DNA from 3 places in the Alcaligenes sp. SMD-FA genome. Region 3 is predicted to be linked to each of the others. Evidence: predicted binding sites of a transcription regulator. Region 3 holds the regulator's gene; each other region holds the start of a gene.

Region 1 (6,497 bases), 1.6 Mb from region 3:
TAACCAGCGTCATGGTCAAGGGCAGCATGCCCGTACCCAGTGAACCTGCGCTACCTGCCAGCAAAGACAACTGGAAAACCCGTTTACTCGCTCTGCTCATTGCCGTACTGATTGCCTGGGGCGTGTACTGGATCACCGGCCTGGCACCGGTAGGCGGCGGCATGGACGACTTTATGTAAGCCTGACTTATCCCCAGAAGCTGTGAATAAACCTGGGGATAATGCGGGGATTGTTTGGGCTGAGCCGCATTTTTACTAGCCGTCTTTTAAACTGGATGGTGACTAGCCGCTTGAACACTCTCTGCACAAAGAGCGACGGCCTCACGATATTTTCAGCGCCGTCGCCAAAATCCCCACAAGACCAGAACCAGCCCCAGAACGGCGGCCAATAAACCGGCCCAGCTAAAGATAGTCAGGCCCAGCCAAGCGGGGCCGCGTGTAACCAGCACCGGCCCCAAAATCAATACAAAGGCCGCCGTCACAATCGCAATGGCCAAACGGGTAGCCGCCTTTTCCAGCGATGAGGCCAGACGCGGCATACCCTCGACTTGAATACGGGCAGAGATCTTGCCTTGCCGGACGCGATGCATCAGCAAACGCAGCAATTGAGGCGCATCCATCGCCAATTGACGGGACTCCAGCAAGCTGCGTTGCAAGTCTGCATAAACACGACGAGGGGAATACTGCTTACGCATCAAAGCCAGAATGACCGGTTGTGCAACCTCAACCACATCAAATTGCGGGTCCAGACGTTTCAATACGCCATCCGCGGTGATAAAAGCCTTGAACAGCAAAGCCAGATCCGGCGGCAAAATCAAATGGTTCTCACGCGCCAGCGCCATAAAATCCAGCAAAGCAACCGAAATGGACAAAAGCCCACTACTTTGTCGGGCAACATAGCGCTGGGCACTTTCTTCCAGCCGGCTCCAATCAAAATCTTCCGCACCCGACCAATCCAGCAAGGTGGTAGCCACCCCATCGGCCTGCCCGTCCACAATTGCGCGCAATAGAACCAGCAATTGCTGACGACGACGTTCCGTCAAATGACCGACCAGACCGAAATCAATAAAGGCGACCTGATTGCCCGGCAACGCCATCATATTGCCGGGGTGCGGGTCGGCATGAAATAGCCCATCCTCCAGAACCATATGCAAGAACGCCAAGGCTCCCCGGCGCGCCAGCAAGGGGCGATCCACTTCAATGGCTTGCAACTGCGCCTCTTGAATTGGTGAGACTCCGGGCACAAACTCCTGCACCATGACGGTGGCACTGGTCCACTCCATATAAACGCGCGGCACCACAATGTCTTTAAAGGGCTGCATATTCTCGCGCACAGCCACGGTATTGGCTGCTTCGCGCGTAAAGTCCAGCTCATCGGCAATGGCTTCGGCCAAGGCGCGCACAATATCGTAGGGGCGATACTCAGGCAACAAACCCTGCTGCTGCACCAAGCGGGCAATCTGTTTCAGCAAACGCAGATCAGCCTGGATCAAAGACTCAAGACCGGGGCGCTGCACCTTCACCACCACTTCAGTACCGTCCCGCAAACAGGCACGATACACCTGCGCCATAGAAGCCGAGGCCAGCACCTGGATATCAAAACGCGCAAAGGCTTGGTCTACGGTTTGCCCTAAAGCCAGTTCCAATTCGGGTCGAATAGTCTCCCAAGGCACCGGCGCGGCATGACCTTGCAGCTTTTCCAGTTCCTGGGTCCACTCCAGAGGCAGCAGGTCATTGCGTGTGGCCAGAATCTGACCGAGTTTGATAAAGGTAGGCCCCAGCTCCTCCAGGGCACGTCGCAAACGTTCAGGCGCCGAGCGTTCGGGCATTTCTGTCGCCACCGGGGTTTTGTTACCGGGCAGCAGCTCCGACAGACCCAGACGATGCATCACATCCCCGATTCCGTATCGAGCAATGACCGATCCGATGGCACGCACGCGCGCATGGTCGCGCAAGGCCAACAAGGTTCCTCCCAACATACTCGCTCTCCAGTAGGCTACGCCCTGAGAAAAGTAGCATACCGCAGCGTCCGGGTGACTTACTTATCCACTTATCCACATTTTCAGTGGGCAAGCGCGGGGATAGCCTTTGGACAAGTCGCATTACCCCAAGTAATTCAAAGACTTGTCATGATGGGGTAATTAAAGCCCCCCCTCCCTTTAGAAGATGACAAGAATCGAAAATGCCCCTGCTTTGGCCCGCAAATCAGAGTACATTGACGTTTTCAAATTCAAGGAGAGCGTGATGCGTCTGGATAAATCTCGCTCCAGCCGTAATGTCGAGGACCGCCGTGCCAATGGGCCACGCCTGAGCGGCGGCAAGATCGGTTTGGGGACAATCGTGCTGGCCTTGGTAGCCCTGTACTTTGGGGTCGACCCCAATGTGGTGCTGAACCTGGCCGGTGGCCCCACCAGCGCCCCGCAATCTCAACCGATTGCCGCCTCGGATACACAGGGCCAAACCATCGCCAAAATCCTGGGTGAAACCGAGGATGTCTGGCGCGATATTTTTGCCAAGCAAACCAATGGCAGCTACCGCGATCCCGTACTGGTTCTGTATCGCGGCGCGACTCCCACGGCTTGTGGCGCAGGCCAATCGGCCATGGGCCCGTTTTACTGCCCGGCCGATCAAAAGCTCTATATAGACCTGGGCTTTTTCACCGAGATGGAGCAAAAGATGGGCGTCAAGGGAAACTTTGCCCCTGCCTACGTGATTGCGCATGAAGTGGGCCACCACGTTCAGAACCAATTGGGCATGATGCGCCGTGTGGATGAAGCCCGTCGCAGCGGCTCGGCCTCGCAAGCCCGTCAGGCGTCCGTACGTCTGGAACTGCAGGCAGACTGCTACGCCGGCATCTGGGCCAATCACGCCGATGCACAACGCCAGATTCTGGAACCGGGCGATATCCGTTCTGCGCTAGACGCGGCTCAAGCGGTAGGTGATGACACCTTGCAAAAGCAGTCTCAAGGCTATGTGGTTCCAGACTCTTTTACCCATGGCAGCGCGCAACAACGCATGGCCTGGTTCATGCAAGGCTATCAAACCGGGCAACTGAACATGTGCGATACCTTCACTCGACCTGATCCCGCTTCCTGATAAACGTAAAATTATGTAACTCGTCCTTGCGCTACATAATTTCCGTTCTATAATCATTTTCTTCGCAGGAAACGGGGGTCGTTAGCTCAGTTGGTAGAGCACTGGACTCTTAATCCATTGGTCGACAGTTCGAGTCTGTCACGACCCACCAGATATCCTGCTGTTTGCGGTACACCATGCCGCAACACCGTAAATTAGCCCGCTGCTACAGCGGGTTTTTTTGCGTCTGGACGCATCGATCCAGCACATCGCTACCCCAATTTTGCGCAGCCATCTTCTGGTCATAGTTGTTTACTTCGCCCACTACAAAAACCCGCTAGGCTAACAGATCATCACATCAGGAGATTGTCATGCTGATTGCCATTGATCCGACCAAGGCCCCCGACACCACACCTCCGGGCAAAACGCCGAACCCCGAACCCGACCCGAAGAAAATCCCGGGCAATGAGCCGCCTAGCAAAGCCAGGAACTAACAGACCCCGCCCACTCAAGCATCCTGCACCCCTGCCATGTAGGCGCAATCCAGGGCAGCGCGGAAAATGTCGCTGCCCTGCCAGCGCCTTGCCCCACATTTGAATCATGCTTTGGCAGCAGGAAAATGTTGCAAAGTTAAGACTATTTAAAAAAAAAATGCACACAATGCGCACTTGTTGCGTTGCAACATATATTATTTTTCCATAGTCGTTGTTCCTGCGGTGGTGAGATGAGCGGAGACAGGCGTCACAGAGCGCTGCTGTTATCTTGCTGCCCACCGACTAGGCAAGACCGGGGTCACGTGCCTAGCTAGCTTACTCGCCTTGCCGGAATTGTGTTGCTCTTCAACCTACAACACAGGTCCGCTTGCCTACCACTTGCGTTCGCGCTGTCGCACATCCTGCTGACAGCCGGAGAGTCGCTCAAACCGGCGCTGCCGGTTGCACTCAAGCCATCCACCAGGATTACCCATCCCGGTCGGCCCCCTCTCAACCGTCTCCTACCCCCCTCGGTGTTCCATTGCATCCGCAAGGCCAGCTTGCCTGTGTTTACTTCAGGAACACCTATGAAATTAATTACCGCCATCGTCAAACCCTTCAAGGTTGACGAGATACGCGAGGCCCTTTCCGATCTGGGCATACAGGGGATGACACTGACCGAGGTCAAAGGATTTGGTCGCCAGAAAGGCCACACTGAGCTGTACCGCGGTGCAGAATATGCAGTCGACTTCCTGCCCAAGATCCGCATTGAACTGGCTATTCCCGACGAGCAGTTGCAAAGCGTTCTGGAAGCCATTCAAAGCAGCGCCCGCACCGGTCGTATTGGTGACGGCAAGATCTTTGTCCAGCCGCTGGACCACGTCATCCGCATCCGCACCGGCGAATGCGATGAACAAGCCCTGTAATCGGAGACTCCATCATGAACAACGCTGATCTCTCGTGGATGCTGGTCTCCACGCTTCTGGTACTAATGATGGCCGCGCCGGGCCTGGCCCTGTTTTACTCAGGGATGGTGCGTCAAAAAAATGCCTTGTCCATGTTGTCCCAAACCTTGCTGGTGTTCAGTTTGGGGGTGGTGCTGTGGTTTATCTATGGCTACTCGCTGGCTTTTACCGCTGGCAATCCCTTGATTGGTGGTTTCGACAAGGTCTTGTTCAATGGCATGTTTACTGCCGCTGACCAACAGTTCTCCATGTCGGGCACCCTGCCTGAACTGCTGTTTGCGTCTTTCCAGGCCACGTTTGCCGGTCTGACATGCGCCCTGGTTGTCGGCAGTCTGGCAGAACGTACCCGTCTGTCCGCCATTTTGGTCTTTACTGTGATCTGGTTCACCCTGGCCTATCTGCCTATCTGCCATATGGTCTGGTTTGCCGATGGACAGAACGGCGGTTTGCTCAACACCCGTGGCGCGTTGGACTTTGCAGGAGGAACGGTCGTACACATCAATGCCGGTATTGCGGGTCTGGTCGGTGCCTGGATGATTGGCCCACGCTTGAACTACCGTCGTGAAGCCATGCCACCTCATAACCTGCCCTTGACCTTTATTGGTGCGGCTCTGCTGTGGGTAGGCTGGTTCGGTTTCAACGCTGGCTCGGCTTTGTCTGCCAATGAAAATGCCACGCTCGCCTTCTTCAACACCATGTTGGCCGCTGCCATTGGCGTTGTGGCCTGGACATTGGGCGAATGGATCAGCAAAGGTCATCCTTCCTTGCTGGGTGCTTGCTCGGGTGCCATTGCAGGTTTGGTCGGCATTACCCCAGCAGCCGGTTTTGTGGCTCCCTCCGGTGCACTGGCCATTGGCTTGATTACTTCCCTGGCTTGCTTGTGGGGCGTTAATGTTCTGAAGCGCTGGCTGCGTGCCGACGATACATTGGACGTGTTTGGCATTCACGGTTTGGGCGGAATTGTGGGCGCGTTGCTCACGGGTCTGTTCAACGCACCTGTTCTAGGTGGTCCCGGCACCGCTGCTGGCAACAGTATCTGGATGCAGTTGTGGATTCAGCTCGAAGGCGTCTTGCTGACTCTGGTCTGGTCCGGTGTGGCCGCCTGGATTGCCTTCAAGATTGCCAAAGTCGTCTGCGGTGGTTTACGTGTCGATGCTGACCATGAACGCGAAGGTCTGGATATCCGCACCCACGGTGAAACGGGCTATCAACACTGAGATCCCATCATGATTCTTGACTATCTTGCCCACAGGCAAACAGCCCCCTTCAAACACAGGTACAAACCTAAAAGAAAAAGCCCTCTCTCGAGGGCTTTTTTTATAAGCAAAACGGCTGCTTATTTTTCTTTGCGGTAAGCGTCGTGACAAGTCTTACAGGACTTGCCCACATTACCAAAAGCCACACGGAAGGCATCAAAGTCGCCTGAATCGGAAGCCACTTTCAGCTTGTCGATTGCCGTGGTGAAATCGTCTGTGGCTTGCTTGAAACCCTGAGCATCGCTCCAGGCTTCTGCTTTGGTCTCGCCGCCTTCAGTACCGGCACCAAACGCGCTCCAAGGCAAAGCAGCCAAAACAGTCAGCACTTCCACGTTCTTGGCGATCGCAGCCGCGTCATAAGGAGCTTCCTTTTTAGCGACGGGAGCCATACGACCAAAATGCGAACCGATCAAGGCCATGCTGGCTTGACGGTAGTCCACCGCTTGCTCAGGCTTGGCGAATTGGGCTGTAGCTGGCGTGACAAACGCGGCGCACAAAGCGGCAGCGGCAGTCAAAAACGCAAGTTTTTTCATGGGAACTCCTGTGTGATGAAACATAAAACACTTCATAAAGCACTGGCTCAAAAAACCCGACCTGGCTGTGCCCTTGTGCAAGAGCACAGCCGTTTGGATTTAGATGGCCTGGGCCAACTGTACCGCCACACCCAGATAGCTGCGTGGAGTTAACTCAAGCAAATAGTTTTTAGCGTCTGCGGGCAGCTCCAGGCCG
Region 2 (6,497 bases), 940 kb from region 3:
GTGGCCCTTTTCTTTCAGGGATTCGATAAAGCTGACAGGGCCTTTCTTGCCGGGCTCTTCAGGTTCGATACCTGGGCGTGGGTTCTTCAGCATGGCCAGCGCGTGCAGCGGAATGTCCGGGCGGCTCCAGGCGTCAGGGGCGGGGGACAGATCGTCCGTGTTGGTCTCGCCGGTGACTTTGAAAACAGTGACGGTCAGGCTTTCGGGGACTTCAGGACGGCTGGTGAACCACTCGCCGTCGGCCCAGCTTTGCAGCACTTCTTTTGCAAAGGCATTGCCCTTTTCGGCTTTTTCCTGAACGTCGTGGAACGAGTCAAACATCAACAGGGTGTTTTTCAGACCGTTGGCAGCGATCTGGCCCAGTTCGGGCGAATCCAGCAGATCGATCAGAGGGCTGATGTTGTAGCCACCCAGCATGGTTCCCAGCAGCTCAGTGGCACGCTCGCGGCTGATCAAGGCACAGGTTTCTGTGCCCAGCGCGATAGCGGCCAGGTAAGAGGCTTTGACTTTGGCAGCATCGTCTACACCGGCGGGGACGCGGTGCGTCAGCAGGTCGACCAGAAATGCTTCCTCACCGGCAGGTGGGTTCTTGATGAGCTCGATCAGCTCGGCGGTCTGCTGAGCTGACAAAGGCAGCGGGGGAATGCCCAGAGCAGCGCGCTCGGCAACATGTTCGCGGTAAGAGTCCAGCATAGTGCGGGTGCCTATCGGTAAATGGTTGATATGAAAATGCAATAAATCGCGTGTTGCCCCAATTGTAATTTGAAGCGCACAGCGAAGCAATGGTCTTATATCTTATATAAGACTTGCAAAAGGCCGAATATTGCTGGGTTCAGGCCTGCAAGTCGGCGTATTCAGGGTGGCGGCGTAGATAGACCACGGCATAGCTGCAAATCGGGCGTACTTTCCACTGTTGGTTTTTCGCCGTCTCCAGTGCAAAGCGGGTCAGTTGCCCTGCAATGCCGCGGCCTTCCAGTTCGGGCGGCACGCGCGTATGGGTGATGCTCATGATGGCATCATCCAGTTCGTATTCGATCACGCTGCGCAGGTTTTCAACATCGCAGTAAAACAGATGTGCTTGCGGGTCGTGGTGGATCTCGGTGGTCAAGGCAGGCTCCTTCAAGTGGGGTTGGAGTGCAGGGCGATTAGAATCCAAACGGCCAGCATGCTGATCATGCCCAGAAAGCAGCCGCCCCACAGTCCCATCAGGGGCCATTTGACGCCCATGGGAACCTCGTCGGGCTGGACGTGCCTGAGCAAACGGTTGGCATTGCCAAACAGCGAGCTTTGGCGTTTGGGAAAATTCAGCCGTAAAAAATAATCCAGCAGTATGCCGGCCTTCAGGGGGAAACTGAGTTTTTCCCAGGGGTACTGGTCCAGATAAGGGTGGCGTAGCACCTGGTTGCTGCGGCGCAGATTGAACAGCAATAAATAAGCACCGGACACGAGTGTGGTCAGGGCACAGGCAATCATCAGAGTGCCGGCTAGCGGCAGGGCGTAGCGTACAAATTCAGAGAGCATGGAAGTCACCAGCAAGACGGCCCCGCGTGCGTAATGCAGCGGGGCCGTGAGTTAGATCACAGGCGAATAATAGCCCAGGATCTGTGACTTATGGGCGCTGGTCCAGAGGCACAAAGCTTTGGTTTTCAGGGCCAATGTAGTTGGCGGTAGGACGAATAATCTTGTTGTCCACGCGCTGCTCAATCACGTGAGCCGCCCAGCCAGCCGTACGCGCGATCACGAACAAAGGCGTGAACATGGCGGTAGGCACGCCCATGGTGTGGTAGGACACGGCCGAGAACCAGTCCAGGTTGGGGAACATTTTTTTCACTTCCCACATCACGCTTTCCAGACGCTCGGCAATGTCGTACATGCGGGTGTTGCCATCGGCCACGGCCAGCTCTTTGGCCACCGATTTGATGACTTCGTTGCGTGGGTCGGAGATGGTGTAGACGGGGTGACCGAAGCCAATAATGACTTCCTTGTTTTCCACACGCTTGCGGATGTCTTCTTCAGCCTGGTCAGGTGTCTCGTAGCGCTTCTGGATTTCAAAAGCCACTTCGTTGGCACCGCCGTGCTTGGGACCGCGCAGAGCGCCGATCGCACCGGCAATCGCGGAGTAGAAGTCCGAACCCGTACCGGCGATCACGCGGCTGGTAAAGGTGGAGGCGTTGAACTCGTGCTCGGCGTACAGGTTCAGCGACACATGCATGGCTTTTTCCCACTCGGCCGAGGGCTTTTCGCCATGCAGCAGGTGCAGGAAGTGCGCGCCGATGCTGTCATCGTCGGTTTGCACATCAATCATTTCGCCGTTGTGGCTGTAGTGGTACCAGTACAGCAGGGCTGAACCCAGGCAAGCCATCAGACGGTCGGCAATGTCGCGCGCGTCGGGCAGGTTGTGGTCGTCTTTTTCAGGCAGCACGCAGCCCAGAACCGATACGGCGGTGCGCATCACGTCCATGGGGTGGCTGTGGGCAGGCAGGGTTTCCAGAGCGGTTTGCAGGGCCAGAGGCAGGCCGCGCAGGCGCTTGAGCTTTTGCTTGTACGCGCGCAGTTCGTCGCGGTTGGGCAATTTGCCGTGAATCAGCAAATGCGCCACTTCCTCAAATTCGCAAGCCTGGGCCAGATCCAAGATATCGTAGCCGCGATAGTGCAGATCATTGCCACTGCGACCGACCGTGCACAAGGCGGTATTGCCTGCCACAACGCCAGACAGGGCAACAGATTTCTTGGGCTTGAAGCCAGTGCTAGGGGTGTTCTCAGTACTGCTCATAAAGGTCTCCTGGTTGCTGGGCAGCCAGCACGAGGCTGGCTGCTAAATGGGGTTTTACCCGCGCAAAGGCCCTGTCAAAGGGCCGGGCGGGAGCCTGTGGGGGCTCAGGACTTCTTGTTTTTCTGGAACAGCTTGTCGAGGCTTTGCTCGTAAGCATGGTAGCCGATACGATCGTACAGTTCTTCACGAGTCTGCATCAAATCGATGACATTTTTTTGATGTCCGTCACGACGGATCGCCTGGTAGACAGTTTCGGCGGCCTTGTTCATGGCGCGGAAGGCGGACAGGGGGTAGAGCACCATGGCCACATTGGCCGAAGCCAGTTCTTGCACGGTGAACAAGGGGGTTTGACCGAACTCGGTAATGTTGGCCAGCACAGGCACATCCAGTGTTTCGGTAAAGCGGCGGTATGTGTCCAGGTCGTAGCAGGCTTCAGCAAAAATGCCGTCTGCACCCGCTTGCACGCAAGCCTGGGCACGTTCCAGGGCGGCGTCCACACCTTCAACCGCAATCGCGTCGGTACGAGCCATGATGAAAAATTCTGGGTCGGTACGGGCGTCAACAGCGGCCTTTACACGGTCTGCCATTTCGCCGGTGCTGACGATTTCTTTGCCGGGGCGGTGACCGCAACGCTTGGCACCCACCTGGTCCTCGATGTGGCAAGCGGCGGCGCCGAACTTGATCAGGCTTTTGATCGTGCGGGCGATGTTAAAGGCCGAAGCACCAAAGCCGGTATCAATGTCCACCATCAATGGCAGATCGCATACATCGGTGATGCGGCGAATGTCAGTCAGCACGTCATCCAGGGTGTTGATGCCCAGATCAGGCAAGCCCAAAGAGCCAGCCGCTACACCGCCACCCGACAAGTAGATGGCGCGGTAGCCGGCGCGTTGGGCCAACAAAGCGTGGTTGGCGTTGATGGCGCCGATGATTTGCAAAGGCTGTTCTTCACGCAGGGCCTGGCGGAAACGGGCGCCTGCCGATGTCAGTTGGTTTTGGCTCATTTGGGGCTCCAGATCACAAGATAAGAAAATGTCGTCAGCGTGATGCTGCGATGGGTTATTACTTTTAAAGCAAATGCTGTGCCAAGTTCAGCGGTGGGGATGATGAAAGCTCTGAAGCCAGACGAGGCGGGAATGTCTTGAGCGCTCGCAGGTGTCCCTCTTTTTTACAAATACGGTATTTCATTGTTTTGTGTTTCAATATTGAAACGTAATTTGAAACAATGTCGCATTGTTGATGCCTGGGTGAAATCACATGCCTTATCCTTCCTCCCCTCCTGCTCGGCTGCGTCTGGTGGCTTTTGGCCTGCATGGACTGCGTTCTCTCTTGGAAGAGTTGGTGCCGCAGTTCCGCGCCCAGGCCGAAATCCTGATCGTGGACAAAGCCTATGGCGAGGCTGTGCAAGCCGTGCAGGTTTTGCGACAAACCGGTGCAATCGACGTTCTGGTGTCCGCTGGTTCCAACGGCAGTTATTTGCGTGAGCATCTGGACTTGCCGGTGATGCTGGTGCATCCGGGTGGCTTTGACATTATGGGCAGTCTGGCCTCGGCACAGGCCGAGCGTAAAGCCGTGGTGACCTATGGCGAAATGCCGCTGGAACTAATGGAGTTCGTGCAGCGTTTTGATCTACCCGTGGAGCTACGCAGCTATCGCAGCGAGGCTGATGCACGTAGCTGTGTTCAGGATTTGAAAGAACTGGGCGTGGAGTGGGTGCTGGCCCCCGGTCTGGTGGTGGATCTGGCGCGTGAGAATCAAATGGAGGGCGTGCTGCTGTATTCACAAGGAGCCGTTCGGCAGGCGCTGGAATCCGCTATCGAACTGGCCCGTGTTGCGCGCGCTGAAGCGGCCCGTCGGGATCGCTTGAATACGATTCTGGCGCAGTTGCGTGACGGTGTGGTGTCAGTGGACAGGGACGAGCGGATTGAAACCGTTAACCCGGCCATGGAGGCCTGGTTGGGCCAACCCGCCCAAGCCGTGATTGGCCGCCGCTTGGGTTCCTTGTACCCCGAACTGGATCTGGCCGGTACGCTGCGCAGCCTGGAAGTGCAACTGGATACGGTGCAGCAAGTGGCTGGTCGCACCGCGATTGTGACCCGTATGCCGATTTTGGAGCAGGGGCGCTTGAGCGGGGCCGTGCTGCTATGCCAGGACCCGGCTGCGATTCAGCGATTGGACCGCAGTTTGCGTTCACGCAGTCAGCAAGTGGCATCGCGTCATGCCCGGTACGAGTTATCCGATCTGGTGGGGCAAAGTTCGCCCATGTACAAGCTGCGTGCCCAGGCTCAGGCGTGTGCACAAAGCACGGCGACCACCCTGATTATCGGCGAGAGTGGTACAGGTAAGGAGCTGCTGGCTCAAGGGATTCATAGTGCCAGTGCCAGACGCGCACAGCCCTTTGTAGCGGTGAACTGTGCCGCTTTCCCCGACAGCCTGCTGGAAAGCGAGCTGTTCGGCTATGTAGAAGGCGCATTTACAGGCTCCAGCCGGGGCGGCAAAGTCGGGCTGGTGGAAGCGGCTCACACTGGCACCCTGTTTCTGGACGAGATCGGGGAAATGCCCTTGCCCTTGCAAACTCGTTTGCTGCGTGTGTTGCAAGAAAAAGAAGTCCTGCGTATTGGGGCGATTGAACCCACGCCGGTGGATGTACGTGTGATTGCGGCCACTCACCGGGATCTGGCCGCGCAAGTTAAAGAAGGCGTGTTCCGTCAGGATCTGTTTTATCGTTTGAATATTCTGGTGCTGCGTTTGCCGCCCTTGCGTCGGCGTACACAGGATTTGCCGGAACTGGTGGAGCATCTCTTGGCAAAAGTGGCCCAGCGTCTGGGTGGGGCTGTAACACTGAATCCGGATTGGCTGGCTGAGTTGTTGGAGCTGGGTCGTCACTACTCCTGGCCCGGCAATATCCGCGAGTTGGAAAACCTGATCGAACGTTTGATGGTCCTGGGCACAGTGCAAGGCGATCAGGCTGTGGTGCTGGAAGATATTGCGCCGGAGTTGCGGGCGGTGGTGGCCGAGCCTGCCATGCCAGCGCTGCGCGATCAGCAAGAGCGCAGCGAACAGGAGCATCTGGCCAAGGTGTTGGAAGAGTGTGGTGGGAATCGCGCCCTGGCCGCCCAGCAACTAGGGATCAGTCGCAGCACTTTGTGGCGGAAGTTGCGAAAAATGTGATGTCGGCCCCTGTGTGCCAGAGGGGGGACACAGAAGGCCGTTTTTTAGGTCTGTTGCACGTCTTGATGAGCCCTGCTTAAAGCCAGTAATAGAAAACTGATCAGTACGGAGGCCAGCAGGTTGTAGCTCAGGCCGATTACAAAGGCAGAGGCATATTGTTCCGCCTGGGATGAGGCAGCGCTGCTAGCGTTTTGCCCTGCATTAAAGAGTAGTCCAACGACGGCAACCCCAAGGGCGGCTCCCACCTGCTGGATGCTGGAAATGACGCCTGATGCCATGCCTGCCTGGGCCTCGTTTACAAAACCCAGAACCAGATTCAACAAGGGGGTCATGATCAAACCTTGGCAGGCTCCTAAAAAAATTAAGGCCGGAATCAGGTGGACGGGTTCTGTCTGTGCGCCTGCCCAGGCAACCTGGCCGATCAGCCAGGCAAACGAGACGGCGTAGCCAGCAGCGCCAAGCGTAATCACACGGGTGCCGTAGCGTGTAACAAGTCGTGGTGCACTGAGAGAGGCTGCCACAAAGCCCACGCTGGCGGGGGCGAAAATACTGC
Region 3 (6,497 bases):
GGGAGCCGGAGAAGGCGGTAAACACCAGGTCGCCCGCGTAAGGATGGCGTGGGTGCACGGGCAACTGGTTGCAGTACTCGGCGGTGCGGCGCACTTCGTCGATGTCCGAGAAGTCCAGCTCAGGGTTCACACCCTGGGTGTACAGGTTCAGGGCCAAGGTCACCAGGCAGACGTTGCCGGTGCGCTCGCCGCTACCGAACAAGCAACCTTCGATACGGTCTGCGCCCGCCATCACGGCCAGTTCAGCAGCCGCTACTGCCGTGCCGCGGTCGTTGTGCGGGTGTACGCTCAGGGTCACGTTGCTGCGTTGCTCCAGATTGTTGTGCATCCACTCGATCTGGTCGGCGTACATATTGGGCGTGGTGGCCTCAATGGTGGCGGGCAAGTTCAAAATGACGCGCTCGTCGGCGGCTGGGTCCCAGGCTTTCACCACCGCATTACACACGTCCAGAGCGAATTCAGGCTCGGTGGTGCTGAACACTTCGGGCGAGTACTCGTAGCCCCATTGGGTTTGCGGGTACTTGGCCACTTCGCTTTTGACCAGACGTGTACCGGTCAAGGCAATTTCCTTGATCTCGTCCTTGCTCAAGTTAAAGACGACCTTGCGAAAGGCCGGCGCACATGCGTTGTACAAGTGAATGATGGCGCGTTTGGCGCCCGCAGCGGCTTCGACTGTGCGCTTGATCAGGTCTTCACGCGATTGCGTCAAGACGATGATGGTGACGTCTTCAGGGATACGGTTTTCGTCGATCAGCTTGCGAACGAAATCGAAGTCGGTCTGCGATGCGGAAGGGAAACCGACCTCGATTTCCTTGAAACCGATTTTGACGAGTTGCTCGAAAAAGCGCAGTTTGCGAGCCACGTTCATGGGCTCGATCAGGGACTGATTGCCGTCACGCAAGTCAGTGCTCATCCAGATGGGCGCTTTGGTAATGCGCTTGGACGGCCAGGTGCGCTCGGCGAAGTCGCGATCAAAGGCGACAAAAGGACGATACTTTTGAGAGGGGTTTTTCAGCATTGCCATGGGGATACCTGTCGGACAAAAAGTGTTGATTACTTCTTGCCGTCACCAGCGATTGCAGCATTTACGTAGGCCGGTGGCGGCACAAATGACGTAGATGTGGCTGAGTATTGGCTGCCGAACTGCCACAGGACACTAGGCCCGGCAACCGGACGCTAGTAGTAGCAGCTGGGATAGGATGGAGGCAGGGGCCGAGGAACGGCCTTCACGCACGGAACGCGACAAGGTTGCTTCAGCGGCGGGGCTGAAACCTTGGCAAGCGTAGGAGAGTTGGCGTGCGTGAGTCATGACCGTTAGTCAAACACAAAAGAAACAGGAAGGCAAGTGTCAGGTTTGTGGTTCTTGGCGCTCATAGTCGGCCTGTAACAGGCGGCTTTGTTGCTCGGCCAGTTCGATCTTGCCAAAGCGGCCAGCGCGCAACTCGCTATAGGCGCGTTGTAAATCACCCACAGTCAAAGGGCTGCGCTGATCGGGCCAGCACCACAAAATGACTTCACGGGCCGGACGGCTGAGCGATCGGGCTAACTGAGCCACGGTGGACTCGTCGATAATGCGTTGCTGGTTGCGTTGCATGACCCTTTGTATAAAGCCATACAAAAGATAGGCAATAATGAGCGTTATGACGCCCACTACCGTCCACCAGAAAAACGGGTTGTATTGTTTGATCAGCGCCAGGTTTTGAATGCTCAAGGCCTGCAGGCCAGAGTAATCCAGGCCACGCCCGAAGCTGATAAGACGGTTGAGAAGGTCCCACCAGATAATGGCTACTACGACAGTGATGACGGTGCAGATAATAGTGGCTGTGGCGCACAGCTTGAACAGAGTGCTACGCAGAGCCTGACTATCGTTGGCGGTGGGTGTCTGGGCGTTGTCAGTTTTCATGGAAACGATTGTACCTATGCTTACGCGTCAGTCACTAGATTTACGCCAGCAGCAAACGCTGGTTTTGACGCCGCAATTGCAACAGTCTATTAAAGTGTTGCAGCTATCGGGGGCCGAGCTGGAGCAGGAGTTGGCTCAAGCTTTGCTGGACAACCCTTTGCTGGAACGTTTGGACGTGCAGATGGATGTCGCCGCCGAGCCATTGCCCGAAGCCGCTTCGGGCGAGGCGGAATCCTCGTGGGCGAGTCTGGAGTTTCCCAAGCACCAAGGGGATTCGCATGACCCTGATTGGTCCCCCGAATCGGCCATTGACCAGGACCTGGCTGCTTATCTAAGCGAGCAGTTGGGATTGTTGCGTTTGAGCGACCGTGACCGGGTCCTGGCACAGTTGTTAATCGACGAGCTGGACGATAACGGCTACCTGCCCGTCTCTTTGGACGAGGTGCTGGCCTGCCTGCCCGCTGAGCTGGATATTGATGAAAGTGATTTGCGCTGCGCGCTGGCACAGGTGCAGTCTTTGGACCCGGCCGGTGTCGGTGCGCGGGATCTGGCCGAGTGCCTGAGCTTGCAACTGATGCAACAGGCCCAGCAACTGGAGCCCGCCTTGTTTGATTGCGCCCGCTATCTGGTGCGTGAGCATGTCGGCGTTCTGGCCTCGCCCAGTCAGCTGCGTCAGCGCTGTGCAGGCCTCTATCCGGCCGAGCTGGTGGAGCGGGCCCATCATTTGATCCTGAAACTGGACCCCAAGCCGGGGCGTGCCTGGACGCAGAATGTCTCGGCGTATGTCGTGCCGGACGTCTTGCTGATTCGTGGCAAGGATAGCTGGCAGGCGGCCTTGAATCCCCTGGCTGTACCGCGCTTGCAACTGGTGAACCTGCACGATTATGAAATTGAAGCGCACCCAGCCTTATTGGCAGAGCGCCAAAAAGCGACCGGCTTGCTGCGCAGCGTCAACAGTCGCTTTGTGACGATTTTGCGCGTAGCACAAGCGATCGTGCAGATGCAGCAGGATTTCTTCACGCAGGGTGTGTCGGCCCTGAAACCCATGCAGTTGGCCGATCTGGCGGCTGAACTGGATTTGCATGAGTCGACGATTTCGCGTGCAACGCGGCAAAAATACATGCAGACGCCGCATGGGGTGATGGAGCTTAAACAGTTCTTTACCGTGGCCTTGGCCAGTGTGGATGGCAAGGCCGATATGTCCGCTGCTTCGGTGCGGGCGCAGATTGTACAGATGATTCGTGACGAGCCACCGGCCAAGCCTTTGTCGGACCAGCAGATTACCGATCTCTTGCAGGCTCAGGGCCTGACGTTGGCGCGCCGTACAGTGGCCAAATACCGGGAGGCGGAAGGTTTGGCACCGGCTTCACAGCGCAAGATGCGGGCAGCGGCGGGAGTCTAGGGCGACAGCCACAGCAGGCTCAAGATACTTGGCAAGACCTTGGAAACAATGAAAAAAACAGGGCCTGCATACACGCATGAACAGGCCCTGCAAAAGCAAAGTTAGCGCCTGCCATCCAGACGGAGTCACTGGATCGCAGGGTTATTGTTGGTCTATTTAGAATTTCATGGTGGCCGAAGCCAGGAAGGTACGTGGTGAGCCTTGGCCATTGCTTAAAGGCACGACCCAGTAGGCTTTATTGCCTACGTTTTCCAGGCTGGCGCGCAAGGTCACTTCCTTGCCGGCAAAACGTGTTTTGTAGCGCATGCCCAGGTCATAAGTGGTCACGCCCGGCATGTAGTAACTGTTGCTGGCGTTGGCATATTGCTTGGACTGGGTGTGCAGATTGGCATTTAAGGTCAGGCCTTGAACAAAGGGGGTGTCCCATTCAATCCCAGCCTTGGCAACCCAGCGGGACAGGCCAATGGCGCTACGCCCTTCGGTATCCGGGTTGCTGGCCTTGCGGATTTTAGGATCCAGGTAGGCGATACCGCCAGTCAGACGCCAGTTCTTGGCAATCTGGCCAAACACCTGTACTTCCACGCCTCGGTTGCGCTGACGACCGTCGTAGCTCAAGTTGGGCTTGCCATTGAAGCGCTCATTGCTCTCGTAGCTATTGGGCTGGGTAATGTCGAACAGGGCGGCGGTCAGTGCGTAGTCGCCACTGTCGTACTTCATCCCGATCTCGTATTGGCGTGTTTTCTGGGGGGCGAAGACTTGACCTTCGTTGGCGTAGTCGTCGCCCACAATCATGCCCTGAGTTAGACCTTCGGCATAGTTGGCGTACAGCATCCAGTCGTCCTGCAATTGCCAGACACCGGCAATAGTGGGTGTCAGGGCGTTCTTGCGGTAATTATCGCTCTTGCCGCTTTTATCCTTGGTGCTCACCCATTGCTGGCGCAGACCCAGGGTCAACTGATATTTGCCGTCTGCAAAAGACAGGGTATCGGCCAGCGCCGCACTGTACAGATAGCTGACGTTAGGCGCACTTAGCCCATTCATGGGGACATAAGGGCGTGCCGGGTAGTCCGGATCATAGATATTGATGGTCTCAGACCAGCCCTTGATGGAGGTGTTGTCGCTGCGCGAGCTTTTACGATTCCAGTCCAGCCCGGCGCTGATGGTGTGCTGCACCGAGCCGGTGTCAAAGCTGTAGAACAGGCCGGTATTGGCAGCCAGGTTGTAGCCAGTATTGTTGCGCCGAGTCGCGGCCAGCTTCAGGTCCCCTTGCTCGTTCAGCAAGGTGCTGCCCTTGGTGTTGTAGTTGTTCATCTCGGACTTGCTGTAACCCGCCGAACCGTACAGGGCCAGCTTGTCGCTGGCAGCCCAGTCTGCACGGATCAGCGCCGTGGTTTCACGCGTCAGGCCGGCAGCCCAAGGGACACCCAACAAGACATCGCCTTTGGGAGGCGTAGGCAGTGGGTTCTTGTCCAGACCCTTGGCCAGACGCACACCCCGATTCAGGCCGGAAATGTACTCTTCCAGGTGATACAGGTCGGCGGACAACTTGAGCGATCCCAGACGGTAGTCCGCTCCCAGCGAGATCAGTTTGTCGCGATTGGTACGGTGATCCACCACGCCCTCGCCGTCCTTGAACACGCCGTTCAAGCGCAGGCCCAGCTCATTGGATTGACCGAAACGGCGGCCCAGATCCAGATGCGTCCCGAATTGGGAGGGCTGGATGTAGGACAGGGTAATGTTGCTAATGGGATCGTCCGTGGCGCGCTTGGTCACCAGATTGATCGAGCCACCCACATCATTGCTGGCATTCATGCCGTTCAGAACGGCAGAGGGGCCTTTGAGAATTTCTAAACGCTCTGCGATGGCCATCACGCGGCGGCCACTGGTCAAGCCTTGCAAACCATTTAGAGACACGTCACCGGCACGGAAACCCCGTATATACAGAGTGTCTTTCCCACCTGTTCCACCTGCACCGGGTGTCTGCACGGAAGGGTCGTTCTTGCTGATCAGAATGCGCAGTTCCTGGCCTTGCAGGTCCTCGATGTAGTCGCTGGTGTAGTTGATGGTGCTAAAGGGGGTGTTCATGACATCCCGGTTGCCCAGCAAACCCAGATTGCCGCCGGTAGCGACATGATTGCCTTCGTACGCAGGCGGCAAATCAATGTATTCGCTGGCTTTGACTTCAATAGTGGACAAAGACGTAACCGGGGGAGCATCGGAGGATTGTGCCCAACTGCTGCCCGCACTGAGCAGGCTCAGGCCAACAAAATAAGAAATACGCATGGATTTGTAATCTAAATATAAATGATTCTCATTAATGTTTCATTTGTAGCATTTGCTTGTAGGGGGTTCAAGCAGTTAGGTGGCTTTGTGATATAAAAACGACCCTAATAAACTTAAGGGTATAAGGAGACGATGCAGTCGATTTTGCTCCGAAATCGCGCCGGAATTAGGGTTTCAGAGGGATTTTTGAGCAAAATCGTGGCACGTCTGACTCGACGGTGGGAATGCGTCCCATGGAGCAGTTTTGGCAAAACAGGCGATGTTTGCTTGGCAAGGGGAAGGCAAAGGAGCGGTGATGACTCCCGGCTATAAGGGAGCGGCTCAAGAAATTGTTTTATTTTTGGCCTGAACTGGCTTGAGCTGTGTTTCGATACTTGTCGACTGCGACTGCGACTGCGACTGCGACTGCGACTGCGACTGCGACTGCGACTGCGACTGCGACTGCGACTGCGACTGCGACTGCGACTGCGACTGCGACTGCGACTGCGACTGCGACTGCGACTGCGACTGCCAGGGCGGGAGGCAGGTAGGCAGCGTTGGAAGTCCCCTTCCGCGACTGCCCCCTTTATCTATCGTCCTTAGCTAAATAACCAGGGTTCCTGTTCCCGGCGTTTCTGTTCGTAAGCCTGGATCTGATCCATTTTCTGTTCCGTCACGCTAATGTCGTCCAGCGCCAGCAGCAGGCGGTGGCGACGTTCTGGTTCCACCTGAAAACGGATGTGCTGGTCGGGACCGATCACCATGCAGGCTTGCAGATCCACCGTCCATTCACCCCACGGATTGTGCGTGACAGCAGTGAATAAGGCATCAATCTGCTCCGCAGCCAGTTGTATGGGCAACATGCCGTTTTTAAAGCAGTTATTGCGGAAGATGTCGGCAAATGAAGGGGCGATCAGCACCGCAATGCCC

Evidence for each region. Region 3 encodes sigma-54, which starts transcription at its own class of promoters, with help from an activator protein. Its sites were predicted from a motif close to TGGCANGNAANCTGCTTT; they were not measured.
Region 1: glnK (P-II family nitrogen regulator) is a predicted target of sigma-54. The motif match lies at 3,959-3,976, and genes of this name have one in related genera.
Region 2: prpB (methylisocitrate lyase) is a predicted target of sigma-54. The motif match lies at 3,844-3,861, and genes of this name have one in related genera.

What each region holds. Positions count from the first base shown of each region.
Region 1 covers NZ_CP110108.1:2,614,956-2,621,452, forward strand. The annotation lists gene OKX01_RS12070 (cytochrome b/b6 domain-containing protein) at 1-179, shown strand, start outside; gene OKX01_RS12075 (ABC1 kinase family protein) at 332-1,978, opposite strand; gene OKX01_RS12080 (neutral zinc metallopeptidase) at 2,244-3,095, shown strand; tRNA gene OKX01_RS12085 (tRNA-Lys) at 3,171-3,246, shown strand; gene OKX01_RS12090 (hypothetical protein) at 3,446-3,568, shown strand; gene glnK (P-II family nitrogen regulator) at 4,135-4,473, shown strand; gene OKX01_RS12100 (ammonium transporter) at 4,488-5,729, shown strand; gene OKX01_RS12105 (c-type cytochrome) at 5,849-6,301, opposite strand; gene purB (adenylosuccinate lyase) at 6,401-6,497, opposite strand, start outside.
Region 2 covers NZ_CP110108.1:1,094,553-1,101,049, forward strand. The annotation lists gene acnB (bifunctional aconitate hydratase 2/2-methylisocitrate dehydratase) at 1-693, opposite strand, end outside; gene OKX01_RS05055 (GNAT family N-acetyltransferase) at 833-1,108, opposite strand; gene OKX01_RS05060 (hypothetical protein) at 1,120-1,521, opposite strand; gene prpC (2-methylcitrate synthase) at 1,610-2,773, opposite strand; gene prpB (methylisocitrate lyase) at 2,878-3,777, opposite strand; gene prpR (propionate catabolism operon regulatory protein PrpR) at 4,031-5,944, shown strand; gene OKX01_RS05080 (MFS transporter) at 5,989-6,497, opposite strand, start outside.
Region 3 covers NZ_CP110108.1:156,982-163,478, forward strand. The annotation lists gene leuA (2-isopropylmalate synthase) at 1-1,018, opposite strand, end outside; gene OKX01_RS00655 (hypothetical protein) at 1,349-1,903, opposite strand; gene rpoN (RNA polymerase factor sigma-54) at 1,920-3,305, shown strand; gene OKX01_RS00665 (TonB-dependent receptor) at 3,462-5,588, opposite strand; gene leuD (3-isopropylmalate dehydratase small subunit) at 6,167-6,497, opposite strand, start outside.